Regions from separate parts of the Halomonas sp. PBN3 genome, predicted to be linked through region 3. Evidence: riboswitches for the same ligand, from Rfam matches in the RefSeq annotation. Region 3 holds a riboswitch; each other region holds the start of a gene.
The links. Region 3 has a riboswitch for thiamine pyrophosphate ahead of tenA (thiaminase II). Riboswitches for the same ligand answer to the same signal wherever they lie in the genome.
Positions count from the first base shown of each region.

Region 1: another riboswitch for thiamine pyrophosphate. It lies ahead of thiO (glycine oxidase ThiO); the one in region 3 lies ahead of tenA (thiaminase II).
Region 2: another riboswitch for thiamine pyrophosphate. It lies ahead of Q673_RS26490 (sodium:solute symporter family transporter); the one in region 3 lies ahead of tenA (thiaminase II).
Region 4: another riboswitch for thiamine pyrophosphate. It lies ahead of thiM (hydroxyethylthiazole kinase); the one in region 3 lies ahead of tenA (thiaminase II).

Region 1 is NZ_AXCA01000178.1:61,441-64,850, reverse strand. Features, by position in the region: partial or broken gene argF (ornithine carbamoyltransferase) at 1-515, shown strand, start outside; gene Q673_RS31685 (hypothetical protein) at 601-906, shown strand; TPP riboswitch at 1,034-1,156, shown strand; gene thiO (glycine oxidase ThiO) at 1,216-2,316, shown strand; gene thiS (sulfur carrier protein ThiS) at 2,313-2,552, shown strand; gene Q673_RS31670 (thiazole synthase) at 2,552-3,361, shown strand.
Region 2 is NZ_AXCA01000155.1:30,523-33,932, reverse strand. Features, by position in the region: gene Q673_RS26495 (TenA family protein) at 1-501, opposite strand, end outside; gene Q673_RS26490 (sodium:solute symporter family transporter) at 498-1,904, opposite strand; TPP riboswitch at 1,894-2,004, opposite strand; gene Q673_RS26485 (peroxidase-related enzyme) at 2,359-2,946, opposite strand; gene Q673_RS26480 (DUF3427 domain-containing protein) at 3,059-3,410, opposite strand, start outside.
Region 3 is NZ_AXCA01000163.1:202,429-205,838, reverse strand. Features, by position in the region: gene Q673_RS29670 (DUF4870 family protein) at 78-455, shown strand; gene Q673_RS29665 (lysophospholipid acyltransferase family protein) at 461-1,390, shown strand; TPP riboswitch at 1,457-1,582, shown strand; gene tenA (thiaminase II) at 1,659-2,327, shown strand; TPP riboswitch at 2,413-2,522, shown strand; gene thiC (phosphomethylpyrimidine synthase ThiC) at 2,602-3,410, shown strand, end outside.
Region 4 is NZ_AXCA01000112.1:38,805-42,214, forward strand. Features, by position in the region: gene Q673_RS24190 (DUF3413 domain-containing protein) at 1-391, opposite strand, end outside; gene Q673_RS24195 (hypothetical protein) at 589-849, shown strand; TPP riboswitch at 923-1,021, shown strand; gene thiM (hydroxyethylthiazole kinase) at 1,054-1,875, shown strand; gene thiE (thiamine phosphate synthase) at 1,865-2,482, shown strand; gene Q673_RS24210 (DMT family transporter) at 2,490-3,365, opposite strand.

The DNA.
Region 1 (3,410 bases), on a different contig from region 3:
TGCTCGCCGACGTCATGACCTGGACCGAGCTGCGCGGCGAGGTGCGGGGCAAGACCGCGGTGTGGATCGGCGACGGCAACAACATGTGCCACTCCTGGATCAACGCCGCCCGGCAGTTCGACTTCCGGCTGCGCATCTGCTGCCCCGAAGGCTACGAGCCGCGCCAGGATATCCTCGCCGCCGCCGGCGACCGTGTCACCCTCCTGCGCGACCCCGCCGAGGCCGTCGCGGGTGCCGACCTGGTGACCACCGACGTCTGGGCCTCCATGGGCCAGGAGGAGGAGCAGACCAAGCGCGAGGCGGCCTTCGCCGGTCTCCAGGTGACCGAGGCGCTGCTCGACCGGGCCGCCGACGATGTCCTCTTCCTGCACTGCCTGCCCGCCCACCGCGGCGAGGAGATCAGCGAGACCCTGCTCGACGACCCGCGCGCCGTGGTCTGGCAGGAGGCCGGCAACCGGCTGCACGCCCAGAAGGCGCTGATCGAGTTCCTGCTGCTGGGCCGAGTCGACGACTGAGGCCGACACCCCCTTAGACCTTGGTCTTGTACGACCAAGGTTGTATAATGCGCCGCAGCACATTCCAGCAAGGAAGACGCGGCGCATGACACCTCCCCCGATCGACACCTTGGGCATGCAGCGCAGCCTGCGCCAGTGCCTCTCCAACATGGCCGCCCTGCTCTACCGCCAGGGCCACGTCCTCGAGACCGTGACCGTGCCCCACCGCGGCCTCGACCCCGCCACCCTCGAGTGCCTCGAGGCGGACTCCCGCGAGTGGTCCGCCTGCCAGCGCATCCTCGAGTCCAGCGAGGCCGCCACCTTCAACGAGCAACGGCGCTTCGTGCTCACCGGCCTTGGCCGCGAGCTGCTGTTCGACATGTTCGGCGAGGGCGCGGCGGACTGCGCCTGACCGCCGGGTGACGGCGCCCTGCGAGGGCCTGTCGCCGGGAAAGCCCAGAGCGCGGCATTCCCATCTGCGATCACCAAGGAGGCCCGCCGACACCGATTGCGTCGGCGGGCCTCCTTGGTTATGTTGGGACGACTTGTCGGGGAGCCCTGACACGCGCCTGGCGCGCTGGACGAGGGCTGAGATCGGTACGGCCGAACCCGTTGAACCTGATCAGGTTGATGCCTGCGGAGGAAACAAGCTCGTGCATCGCTGTCCGCTCCTGCCCCGCATCCTGCCTGGTCGTCACTCCCCCCGCTGGATGCCCGTTCGATGAGTCGACTCCCCCAACAGCGCTTCGCCGTGGCCGGCGCCGGCCTGCTCGGCCGCCTGGTGGCCTGGCGCCTGCTGCGCGACGGCCACGCCGTCACCCTCTATGACGCCGGCGACCTGGACACGCCTCCCGCCGCCGCCTGGACTGCCGCCGGCATGGTCGCCCCCCTGGCCGAGACCGTGGTCAGCGAGCGCTGTGTCTACGACATGGGGCGCGTGGCCCTGACCCGCTGGCCCGAGTGGCTGGCCGAGCTCGAGGCCCCCGAGCTCTGGCACCCACGGGGCAGCCTGGTGGTGGCCCACCCCCAGGACGAGGGCGAGCTGACCCAGTTCCGCCGCGAGCTCGACGACGCCCTGGGCGCGCCGGCGCGCTACCGCCCGCTGTCGGGCGCCGACCTCCAGGCCCTGGAACCCGACCTCGCGACGGGCTTCCGCCATGGCCTCTTCCTCGAGGAGGAGGCCCACCTGGACAACCGCGAGCTGCTCGCCCGGCTGCTGGCGGCGATCCGCGCGCTGGGAGGTGAGTACCACGGCCACACACCGATCGAGACCCGGCCCGGCGAGGTCGAGAGTGCCGCCGGCCGGCGCACCTTCGACCGGGTGATCGACTGCCGTGGCCACGGCGCCAGGCCCCGCCACCCCACCCTGCGTGGCGTGCGCGGCGAGACCCTGCAGGTGCACACCGAGGAGGTGCGGCTGTCGCGCCCGGTACGCCTGATGCACCCCCGCTACCAGCTCTATGTGGTGCCCAAGCCGCACGGCCGCTTCGTGGTCGGTGCCACCTCCATCGAGAGCGAGGACCGCTCGCCCATCTCGCTGCAGTCGTCGCTGGAGCTCTCGAGCGTCCTCTATACCCTGTCGCCGGCCTTCGCCGAGGCGCGAGTGCTCGAGCAGGGCGTCAACCTGCGCCCGGCGTTTCGCGACAACCTGCCCCATGTCACCCATCGCGACGGCCTGACCAGCGCCAACGGCCTCTTCCGCCACGGCTACCTGCTGGCCCCGGCGTTGGTCGAGCACCTGCTGGCCGAGGTCCGCGGCGCGGGCGAGCGCCCCTTCGCCGCAGTGCTGGCCGAGGCCGCCCCCGAGGAGAGCGCGTCATGAAGGAAGGCACCCAGGAGAAACACGCCATGCACGAGATCACCCTGAGCCTCAACGGCGAGGCCGCCCGGCTGCCCGCGGGCACCGCCCTGGACCAGGCCCTGGAGCGCTGGGGCTACGGCGGCCGGCGCGTCGCCGTGGCCATCAACGACACCTTCGCCCCGCGCTCCAGCTGGGTGGAGCGCACCCTCGACGACGGCGACCGCATCGATATCGTGGCCCCGGTAGGAGGCGGCTGATGAACAGGCTCCATGACGACCAGCATGACGCCCTGGTGCTCTATGGCGAGGCCTTCACCAGCCGCTTCCTGCTCGGCACCGCCCTCTACCCTTCGCCGGCGGTGATGCAGGAGGCGATCGCCGCCGCCGGCTGCGACATGGTCACCCTGGGCCTGCGCCGCCAGAACCCCGCCGGCGGCGACGGAGACGCCTTCTGGCAGATCCTGCGCGAGAGCGGCTGCCGGCTGCTTCCCAACACCGCCGGCTGCCGCTCCGCCCGCGAGGCGATCACCCTGGCCGAGATGTCCCGGGAGCTGTTCGACACCCCCTGGATCAAGCTCGAGGTGATCGGCGACGACTACAACCTCCAGCCCGACCCCTTCGGCCTGCTGGAGGCCGCCCGGGAGCTGGTCGACCAGAGCTTCAAGGTGCTGCCCTACTGCACCGACGACCTGGTGCTCTGCCAGCGGCTGCGCGAGGTTGGCTGCCAGGCGCTGATGCCCTGGGGCGCCCCCATCGGCACCGGGCGTGGCCTGATGAATCGCTACGCCCTGCGCACCCTGCGCGAACGCCTGGACGTGCCACTGATCATCGACGCCGGGCTTGGCGCCCCCTCCCAGGCCGCCGAGGCCATGGAGATGGGCTTCGATGGCGTGCTGCTCAACACCGCCGTGGCCAAGGCGCGCCGCCCGGCGGCGATGGCTGCCGCCTTCGCCCGCGCTATCGAGGCGGGCCGCGAGGCCCATCGCGCCGGGCTGATGGAACGGCGCCAGACGGCAAGCCCCAGCACCCCGACCCTGGGCCAGCCCTTCTGGCACACCAGCGGCTAGCCAGGACGCCGGCCAACCGGCCTGACTCACACGCCACCCCCTCACCCGG
Region 2 (3,410 bases), on a different contig from region 3:
CCCCTCGGCCCGGGTGATGCGCAGCGCCCACTCGAGATAGATCCACTCGGTGACCACCAGGGCGGCGAGGATCTCGGCGTAGCCGCCGGCGCTTCCGACCTCGCGCAGCAGCGCCTGGAAGGCCCGGGTCTCGGGCAGGTAGTCCGGCGCCTCGCGCTGGGCGGCGGGCACCGCGAAGGCCTCGAAGGTGCGCTGGAAGGTGCTGTTCTCGTCGCTGGTCAACATGCCCATGAACTGCCCCAGCACCACCCGGTCCTCCATGCTCGGCGCACGGCCGATGGCGAAGCCGATCAGGGCGGTGAAGGGGTCGACGAAGCCGTAGTCCTGGACCATGTAGGCGGCGAAGTCGTCACCGGCGAGGCGACCCTCGGCCATGGCGTCGAAGAGCGGGTGGTCCACGGTGGCGGACCAGTCGGGCTCGCTGATCTCGCGCAGCCAGTCGGTGAGGCGCGGCGCGTCCTGCTGCGCCGCCCAGGCGGTCCAGTCGGAACGTGTCGTCACAGGGCATCTCCCTTGAGGGTGGAGTGAAATCTCGCGCCCGGACGCCACCAGGCGACCAGCAGGCTGACCAGCGTGGAGGCGACAAGCGCCCCCAGGAACGGAGGCAGCGTCGGGATGCTGTCCGGGAAGGTGGCCGCCAGCACCCCGGCGGAGAGGCTGCCCAAGGTGATCCAGCCCGGCAGCACCGCGCCGAGCAGTCCGGCCACGCCGCCCGCCACCGCGGCGAGTGGCGACATGCGACGCCACAGGCCCAGCAGCACCGGCACCACGATGGCGGCACACAGCAGGTCGGCGATCAGGAACAGCCGCAGCACCGAGAAGCCCTGCAGCGCCACCCACACCACCGGCAGCATCAGCGCCACCGTGACCAGGCGCGCCGCCCGCACCGAGAGGCCGCGCCGGCCGCCGCTTGCCACCGCCATGGAGGCGATGGCGTTCTGCAGGGTATCGACGCTGGAGGCCACCAGGGTCACCGCCAGCACCAGGGCCGGCAGGCCCAGCCAGGCCGGCGCCGCGGAGAGCAGCGCGAAGAAGGGAATCGGTGGCTCGCCCACGGGCAGCGCGTGCATCGCCGCCAGCATGCCGAGCCCGCCGATCGCCATCACCACCAGCAGGCTGCTGGCGCCGCCCAGCAGCGCGCCGCGGCCCAAGGCGCGGTCGTCCTCGGCGGCCCAGATGCGCTGCCAGTAGCCCTGGTGGAAGAGGTTGGCCGCGGTGACGGCGATCACCAGCGTCAGCGCCACGGAGAGGGCACTGCCGGCGGGAATGGCAGGCAGCGTCGCCTCGGCGGGTATCGGCGGCAGCCACCACCAGGCCACGCCGCCCACCAGCACCAGCAGGGCCAGCAGCAGCCAGGCCTGCCAGCGGTCGGTGGCGAGGCTCGCCCGCAGACCGCCCAGGGTGGTGTAGACCAGGGTGACCACCGCCACGCCGAGGATCACCAGCGCCGGCGGCACGTCCGAGAGCAGCGCGGCGATGGCGCCGATGGCGGTGAGCTCGGCGGCCAGGAAGAGCGCCATGTAAGCCACCGAGACGAAGGAGACCCAGCGCCGCACCCCGGTGCCATAGCAGGCCTCGGCGAACTCGCCGATGCTGCGGCCCTGCGGCAGGTGGCGGCGGATCGCCGGCCCGTAGAGACCCAGCACCAGGAACGGCAGCGAGGAGCCGATGGCATAGCCGGCCAGCGCCACCGGCCCCACGAAGGCACCGATCTCCGGCGGCGCGAAGAGAATCCAGGCACCCATGCCGGAGGCCAGGAACGACAGGCCGATGGCCTGGGCGCCCTGAGAGTTGCGGGCGGTGACGTAGTCATCGAGCAGGCCGTCGGCCCGGCGGGCCCGCAGGCCCAGAAAGGCAAAGCACAGAAGCGCCGCGCCGAGCACGGCAGACGTCAGGTAAGGCATGTCGCACTTCCTCCGCCGGTATTAACCGGATCAGGTTCCAGGGTCGGCGCTTGGCCCTCTCAGCCCCCGCGGATGCGGCGGGACTCCCCTGGCGACAAGTGAATGAATTGTGGGATCCCGGCTCAAGTCGCCGCATGGGCGGCCGATAACACTGGGATCGAGGGGCATCATAGCGTCGCCCCGTCCCGACGACCACCCCCGATCTGGAGCGCCCGATGCCCTACACCGGGGCCAGGAAAACTCCCTGGCTCACAGGATCGAGAAATTACTCTCGTCAAAACAAGCAGGCAGAAACCACCGCCGAGGTCTGAGACAATAGCGAGCTAAAGAACCCCGGCAGGAGAGACACCATGCGGAAGCTTTGCTCAGTCAGCCTTCTCGCACTCGCCATTTCCGGGTGCAGCGGTGTTCCCTTCGTACCCTTTATCTAGCGTCTGAGTGAACTGTCACCCGTTCACTTCTCTCGTGGCACCCGCCCCATCAGATAGAACTCCTCGTTGGGCGGGGTGCCGGTCAGGGTGACCAGGCGGTTGGAGAGGCCGAAGAAGGCGGCGATGGCGCCGATGTCCCAGATGTCGTCGCGGGTGAAGCCGGCGTTCGCCAGGCGGGCCTCCCACTCGTCGGTGAGCTCCCCCACATCGAGGCCGCAGTACATGGCGAAGTCGAGCATGGTGCGGTGGCGCTGGCTGATCGGGGCGGTGCGGTGGTTGATGGCCACCTGGTCGGCCAGCAGCGGGTCCTTGCTGTAGATGCGCACCAAGGCGCCATGGGCCACCACGCAGTAGGGGCAGCGGTTGCGGGCGCTGGTGGCCACCACGATCATCTCCTTCTCCGCCTTGGTGAGGGTGTCGGACTCCCGCTCCATCAGGGCGTCGTGGTAGGCGAAGAAGGCGCGGAACTCGGCCGGGCGGTGGGCCAGCATCAGGAAGACGTTGGGCACGAAGCCGGCCTTCTCCTGCACCGCCAGCATGGCGTCGCGGATATCCTCGGGCAGGTCCTGGATCGATTCGGGAACGGGAAAGCGGCTGATGGATGCGGTCATGGTGGCTCCTGGCGTTGTGGTTATTGTCGCCGAACCAAAATAGCAGCTTACGTTAACGTAAACATGCCTACCAAAGCCGCACTCGACATCCAGAACCGGCCTGGCGCTATCGCTACGCCGGCCTCGCCTCCTCGAAGAGCTCGGCCGGCATGGGGTGTACCAGCTCCCAGGTCATGGCGATCGGCCGGTCTCCCTGGTAACTCTTGAGAGCCTTGGCCGGCCCAAGGAAAGTAAAGGGTGCCGTCTCGCCGTCGGTGCGCTTGGTCAGCCTGGCGAAGAACAGGATGGTATAACCGCGCTCCTCGAAGTGCAGGTAGTTCTGCCCCGTTGCACTGGCCTGACTGGTGTTCGACTGACTCTCCCAGTGCAGCAGGGTGCGACTGATGGGGTAATCTCGGTAGCGTGTGGTGGGGGAGAAGTCGGTGTCATCCTTTTGGAAGGTCACCAGATGGATATAGGCACGG
Region 3 (3,410 bases):
GCCCGGCGGTGGCATTGCCGCCCGTGCCGGGTATCATGGGCGGCGCCGAAACCCTTTGCCTTCAGGACGCTGTCCCCATGAGCGACAACCTGCAGAACGACCACGTGATCATCGAGTCTCCCAAGCCCGTCGACACAACCCTCCCCATGGTGATCTACGCCCTCTATCTGGCGAGCATCATCACCGGCGGGCTCACCGCCCTGGTCGGGGTGGTGATCGCCTACGTCTACCAGGGCAAGGGACCGGAGTGGCTGGACCGCCACTACCGCTACCAGATCCGCACCTTCTGGATCGGCCTGCTCTACTTCTGCGTCTCCGGCGTGCTGATGTTCGTGCTGATCGGCTTCGTGCTGTGGCTGGTGGCCGTGGTGTGGCTGGTGATCCGCTGCGTGAAGGGCTTCAAGGGGCTGCAGGAGAAGCGCTCCCCCGACAACCTCGAGACCTGGCTGGTATAGGCCCGATGGGCAAGGCCGCTTCCCGCTCGAGCGCCCTCCAGGCCCGCGCCATCGCCACCCTGTGGCGGGCGCTGGCCGGCCGCCGCCTCGCCACCCTGTGGCGCCTGGCCCGCCTCGTGGGGCCGCTGGTGCACCGTTTCAGCCGCCGCGAGCGCGAGGTCACCGCGACCAACCTGGCCGAGGTCTACCCGGACCAGGGCGCCGACGAGCGCCGCCGCCTGGCCCGGCAGAGCCTGACTCACTCCGCCGCCACCATGCTGGAGATCGGCTTCGCCTGGCAGGGCGCGCCCGAGCGGGTCGAGGCCTCGATACTCGCCGTGCACGGCCGCGAACTGCTCGACGAGGCCCGCGCCGAGGGGCGTGGGGTGATCGTGCTGGCCCCCCACTTCGGCAACTGGGAGGTGCTCAACTTCTGGCTCTCCAGCCACTTCCCCTTCACCGCCATGTACGAGCCGCCCAAGATCGCCGAGCTCGACGCCGTGACCCGCGCCGGACGCGAGCGCATGGGGGCGAGCCTGGTGCCCACCAACCCCCGTGGCGTGGCCGCCCTGCTCAAGGCGCTCAAGCGCGGCGAGGCGATCGGCATCCTCCCCGACCAGGAGCCCGACTGGGGCAGCGGCGTGTTTGCGCCCTTCTTCGGCCGCCTCGCCTATACCGCCACCCTGCTGCCCAAGCTGGTGGCCCGCACCCAGGCCCGGGTGGTCACCGGGGTGGCCAGGCGCCTCCCCGGCCGGGGCTTCGAGATCCACTTCCTGCCCGCGGACGAACGGGTCTACGCGACCGACGAGGCCGAGTCCGCCACCGGGGTCAACGCCTGCGTGGAGGCCGCCATCGCCCTGGACCCGGCCCAGTACCAGTGGGAGTACAAGCGCTACCGCAAGGTGATTCAGGAGCAGGAAGGAGATCCCCACCATCGCGAGTTTCGCATCTACTAAGCTGGCAACCTACTAAGCTGGCAACCTACTAAGCTGGCAACCTGCCCCCGTCCTGCTAGACTGGGCATTCGCTTGACGGGGTGCCGGTGAGATCCGGCTGAGATGGCACAGGGGTCTCCCGAAGACCCAAGCGCCGATCCCGTTGAACCTGATCCGGTTAGTACCGGCGTAGGAATCAAGCGGTGGTCTCCCCGGCAGTGCCGTTCCCCCGACCCCCACTCCCTCCCTCGCCCGAACCCCGGATCGTCACTCGATGCCGGAGACGACCATGGGCTATCGCTTCCAGGACCTTACCGCCGCCTGCCACGACGACTGGCGTGCCTATATCGAGCATGACTTCGTGCGCCAGCTCGCCGACGCCACCCTCGAGCAGGAGGCCTTCCGCCACTACCTCAAGCAGGACTACCTCTTCCTGGTCCACTTCGCGCGCGCCTACGCCCTGGCCGCCTACAAGAGCCGCACCCTCGACGACCTGCGTCAGGCCCATGAGGGGCTCAAGGCGATCGTCGACCTGGAGCTGGGGCTGCACGTGGGCTACTGCCGCGAGTGGAGCATCTCCGAGGAGTCGCTGGCCGAGCTGCCCGAGGCCCGCGCCACCATGGCCTATACCCGCTACGTGCTGGATACCGGCAACCGCGGCGACCTGCTCGACCTGCACGTGGCCCTGGCCCCCTGCCTGGTGGGCTACGGCGAAATCGCCGACTGGATCAACGCCCGCGCCGGCACGGTCCGCGGCAATGCCAACCCCTATGACGCCTGGATCGCCATGTACGAGAGCGAGGCGTTCCAGGCCGCCCGCCGCGCCGAGGAGGCCTGGCTCGACGCCCGCCTCGCCGATGTCACCCCGGCGCGCTTCGCCGAGCTCACTCAGGTGTTCCGCGACGCCACCCGGCTCGAGATCGACTTCTGGCAGATGGGACTGGACCGCGCCGACTGAAGCACTGGCCCCATCATCATGCGCCCGCTGGCTCTGGTCAGGCCGACGGGCAGCGTCACACTGGTGGCCGAAAGGTCGCCCGACCACTCGCTTGACGGGGTGCCGTTACCGACGGCTGAGATCATGCGCCCAAGCATGGATCCCGTTGAACCTGAACTGGCTAGGACCAGCGTAGGGATCAAGCGACACGCCGCCCGGTACAGCACACGGCGGCCCCTGTCCCTCCCACCTGTCCTCCCTGACAACACCACAATCCCCTGGGGAGACCGACATCATGAGCAAGACCGCCCACTTCCTCGCCGACACCGCCAGGGTCGACGAGGCCGCCATCCAGCCGCTGCCCGGCTCGCGCAAGGTCTATGTCGAGGGCTCGCGCCCCGATATCCGCGTGCCCTTCCGCGAGATCGCGCTGTCGCCGACCAAGACCTCCGGCAGCGACGAAGAAAACCCGCCGCTGCTGGTCTACGACACCTCCGGCCCCTACACCGACCCCGAGGCCGAGATCGACCTGCGCCGCGGCCTGCCCGAGCTGCGCCGGGCATGGATCGATGAACGCGGCGACACCGAGTGGCTCGACGGTCCGACCTCCGAATACGGACGGCGCCGGGCCAACGACCCGATGCTCGCCAACCTGCGCTTCGATCTGACCCGCACCCCGCGCCGCGCCAAGGCAGGGAAGAACGTCACCCAGCTCCACTACGCCCGCCAGGGGATCATCACCCCGGAGATGGAGTTCATCGCCATTCGCGAGAACCAGCGCCGCCAGGCGCTGGGTACCGCCGATGTCGAGCGCATCCTCGGCCACCAGCATCCGGGCCAGGGGTTCGGCGCCCGCCTGCCCGAGGAGATCACCCCGGAGTTCGTGCGCGACGAGGTGGCCGCCGGCCGGGCCATCATCCCCTGCAACATCAACCACCCGGAGTCGGAGCCGATGATCATCGGCCGCAACTTTCTGGTGAAGATCAACGGCAACCTGGGCAACTCGGCGGTCACCTCCTCCATCGAGGAGGAAGTCGACAAGATGACCTGGGGCATCCGCTGGGGCGCGGACACCATCATGGACCTCTCCACCGGGCAGAACAT
Region 4 (3,410 bases), on a different contig from region 3:
CCAGGGCCCAGGCCAGCCAGGAGAAGCTGAAGACGTCGCCGCCAGCGTTGACCAGCAGATCGAGGATGAAACCGCTGAGGTGGAAGCGGTACTGGGCGTAGACGAAGGTGTCGAGCAGCAGCACCAGTTGCAACAGGCCGGCCCACAGGGTGGTGACCAGCCACAGCCAGGGCGCCCGAAGCAGCGGGGCCAGCAGCAGCAGCGGCAAGGCCCCCAGCCACACCAGAAGCCCGATATGGCCGAGGAACACCAGCAGCAGGTAGCCCCACTGCTCGGCGCCCTCGGGGGCCATGTAGGGGAGGTAGCGCAGACTGATCAGCCAGGCGAGCAGCAGGTTGGCCAGGGTCCAGGCGCCCAGCCAGCGCCAGCGATGGAGAAGGGATGCAAGCATGTGATGACCACGATCATGAAAGGGCCCGACACCAAGCCGCGATACACGGCCTGTCGGGTGGTGGAAAGGTACCGGGATCGGCGCCGTCACACTCTGGTCATGCCACCTTAAGCAATCCTTAAGGAAGGCGCGCCACAGTCATGGTGCATGCTGATACCGCCGCAACCCGAGGCAACACCATGACCCGGAGTCCGATAATGACACTCGCAGACACCCTCGTCGCCGAGAATCGCGCCATCGTGCCGCTGCTGCTCATCGGCCTGGCGTTGCTGGCCCTGGGCGTGCTGGCCGCCGGCTGGGAACCCATCGAGCTGCCGCTGGGGCTTGCTGCTCTGGGCACCCTGGCGCTGGTCCTGCTCACCCCCGAGCGCTGGCAAGACGAGGAAGCACGGGACACCGTCAACAGCCTGGTACTGGCCAGCCTGATCACCCTGGCGGGCTTCCATGTGATGGCATGAACCTCGCTGCTCGAGCGCCTCGCCAGAGGCATTGCTCGGCCTTTACAGTCCTCCCCGGGACGTGGATAGTGTGGCTCGACGACAGGGGCGCCGCGGCAATCGCCGTGGCTGAGACGCACCCTTGGAACCTGACCCGGATCATGCCGGCGTAGGGAGTCGTGCAGCCCGCCCCGCCGCCTGCACCTCCCGCGCCCGGGAGGAACGATGACCACCGCCACCCGCGGCCCGATCGACCCCGCCGCCCATCTCGCTCGCCTGCGCGAGCGCGCACCCCTGATTCATAACATCACCAACCTGGTGGCCATGAACCCCATGGCCAACGTGCTGCTGGCCCTGGGCGCCTCGCCGGCCATGGTGCATGCCCGCGAGGAGGCCGCCGAGTTCGCCGCCCTCGCCGATGCCCTGACGGTGAATATCGGCACCCTCTCCCCCCATTGGGTCGAGGCCATGGAGGAGGCCGCCGCGGCCGCACGGCTGGCGGGCAGGCCCTGGGTGCTGGACCCGGTGGCGGTGGGTGCCACCGCCTACCGCCGCGCGGCGGGCAGGCGACTGCTGGAGCGACGCCCCACGGTGATCCGCGGCAACGCCTCTGAGATCCTGGCCCTGGAGCATCAGGGAAGCGGTGGGCGCGGCGTGGACAGCAGCGATCCCACCGAAGCCGCCGAGCAGGCCGCAGTGGCCCTGGCCCGCCGCATTGATGCCGTGGTGGCGGTGACCGGCGAGGTCGACCGGGTCACCGACGGCCGGCGCCTCGCCCGTATCCCGGGCGGCCATGCGCTGATGCCAAGGGTCACCACCCTGGGGTGCGCACTCACCGGGGTGGTGGCCGCCTTCCTGGTGGGGGCCGAGGATCCCTTCGCCGCCACTGTGGCGGCGCTCGCCTGCTACGGCGAGGCGGGTCGCCAGGCCGGCGAGGTGGCGGCCGGCCCCGGCAGCTTCGCCGTGGCCTTCCTCGACGCGCTGTATGCCCTCGACGAACACCGACTCTCTGCCCTGCCGCCCCTGGAGGTGATCGATGCGCCTTGACCTCTCCCTCTATCTGATCACCGACCCCGCCCTGTGCGCCGGCCACGGCCTGGTGGAGACCGTCGTCGCCGCGGTGCGCGGCGGCGCCACGGTGGTCCAGCTGCGCGACAAGCACGCCGCGGACGGCGAGCTGATCGACCAGGCGCGGCGGCTCAAGGCGGCACTGGCCGGCAGCGGCGTGCCGCTGATCATCAACGACCGCCTGGCCGTGGCGGTGGAGAGCGGCGCCGACGGCCTGCATATCGGCCAGGACGACGGCGAGGTGGCCGAGGCCCGGGCGGTGCTGGGGGAGCAGGCGATCCTCGGCCTCTCGGTGCAGACCCTGGAGCAGCTGGCGCGCATCGACGCCGAGCGCCTCGACTACCTGGGGCTCGGCCCGGTGTTCGCCACCCCCAGCAAGCACGACCACGCCGAGCCGCTGGGCTTCGCGGGACTGGCCACCCTGGCGGCGGCGAGCCCCCTGCCCGGCGTGGCCATCGGCGGGCTCAAGGCGGAGCACGTGGCGGCGACACGCCAGGCCGGCGCCCAGGGCCTGGCGGTGATCTCGGCGATCTGCGGCATGCCGGACCCCGAGGCGGCGGCGCGCGCCTTCGGCCCGCGGGGCTGAGGTCGGCTCAGGCGGTGGGGCGGCGCTTGAGCGAGGTGCGCCCCTCGCGATAGGCGATGGCCAGTCCGCTGCCGATGATCAGGGCGCTGCCCACGAACACCCAGAGGTCCGGCATCTCGCCCCAGAACCACCAGCCCAGCACCACCGCCCAGAGCATGGCGGTGTAGTCGAAAGGGGCGGCGATGGCCGCCGGGGCATGGCGGAAGGCCAGGGTGATGAAGGCGGTGGCCCCCACCCCGAACAGCCCCGAGCCGAGGAAGCCCAGCCAGTGCCACGGCAGCGGCGCCTGCCACACCCAGGGCAGCAGCAGCCCGGTGATCACGAAGGGCACCAGGGTCATGTGGAAGACCATGGCCCAGAGGTGCTCGGTGGCCCCCCAGCGCCGCGCGGTAATCAGCATCAGCGCATAGAAGAACGCCGCCCCCACCAGCACCAGGGACCCCGGATGGAAGGCCTCGCCACCGGGGCGCACCACGATCAGCACACCGACGAAGCCCACCAGCGAGGCGGCCAGCACCGGCCCCTCGATGCGCTCGCCGAGGAGCGGCACCGAGAGCAGGGTCACGAACAGCGGCGCCACGAAGGCGATGGCCGTGGCCTCGGCTAGGGGCAGCAGGGTCAGGCCCAGCACGAAGCAGCCCATGGTGCCGGTGTAGATCAGCCCGCGCAGCAGGTGCACCCCGGGCCGCCGGGTGCGCAGCTTGCGCAGGCCGCCGGCGAAGTGGGCCAGCAGCGCGATCAGCGGCAGCGATACCAGGGTGCGGAAGAAGATGATCTGCAGCGGCGAGTGCACCTCGCCGAGCCACTTGGAGATGGCGTCGCCGACGGCCAGGCAGAGCACCCCCAGGCACATGAACCCGATCCCCTTGATCGACGCCGACATCCCGTCTCCTCGTGGCACTGGCCTCCAAAGGCGCCACCACGCCGG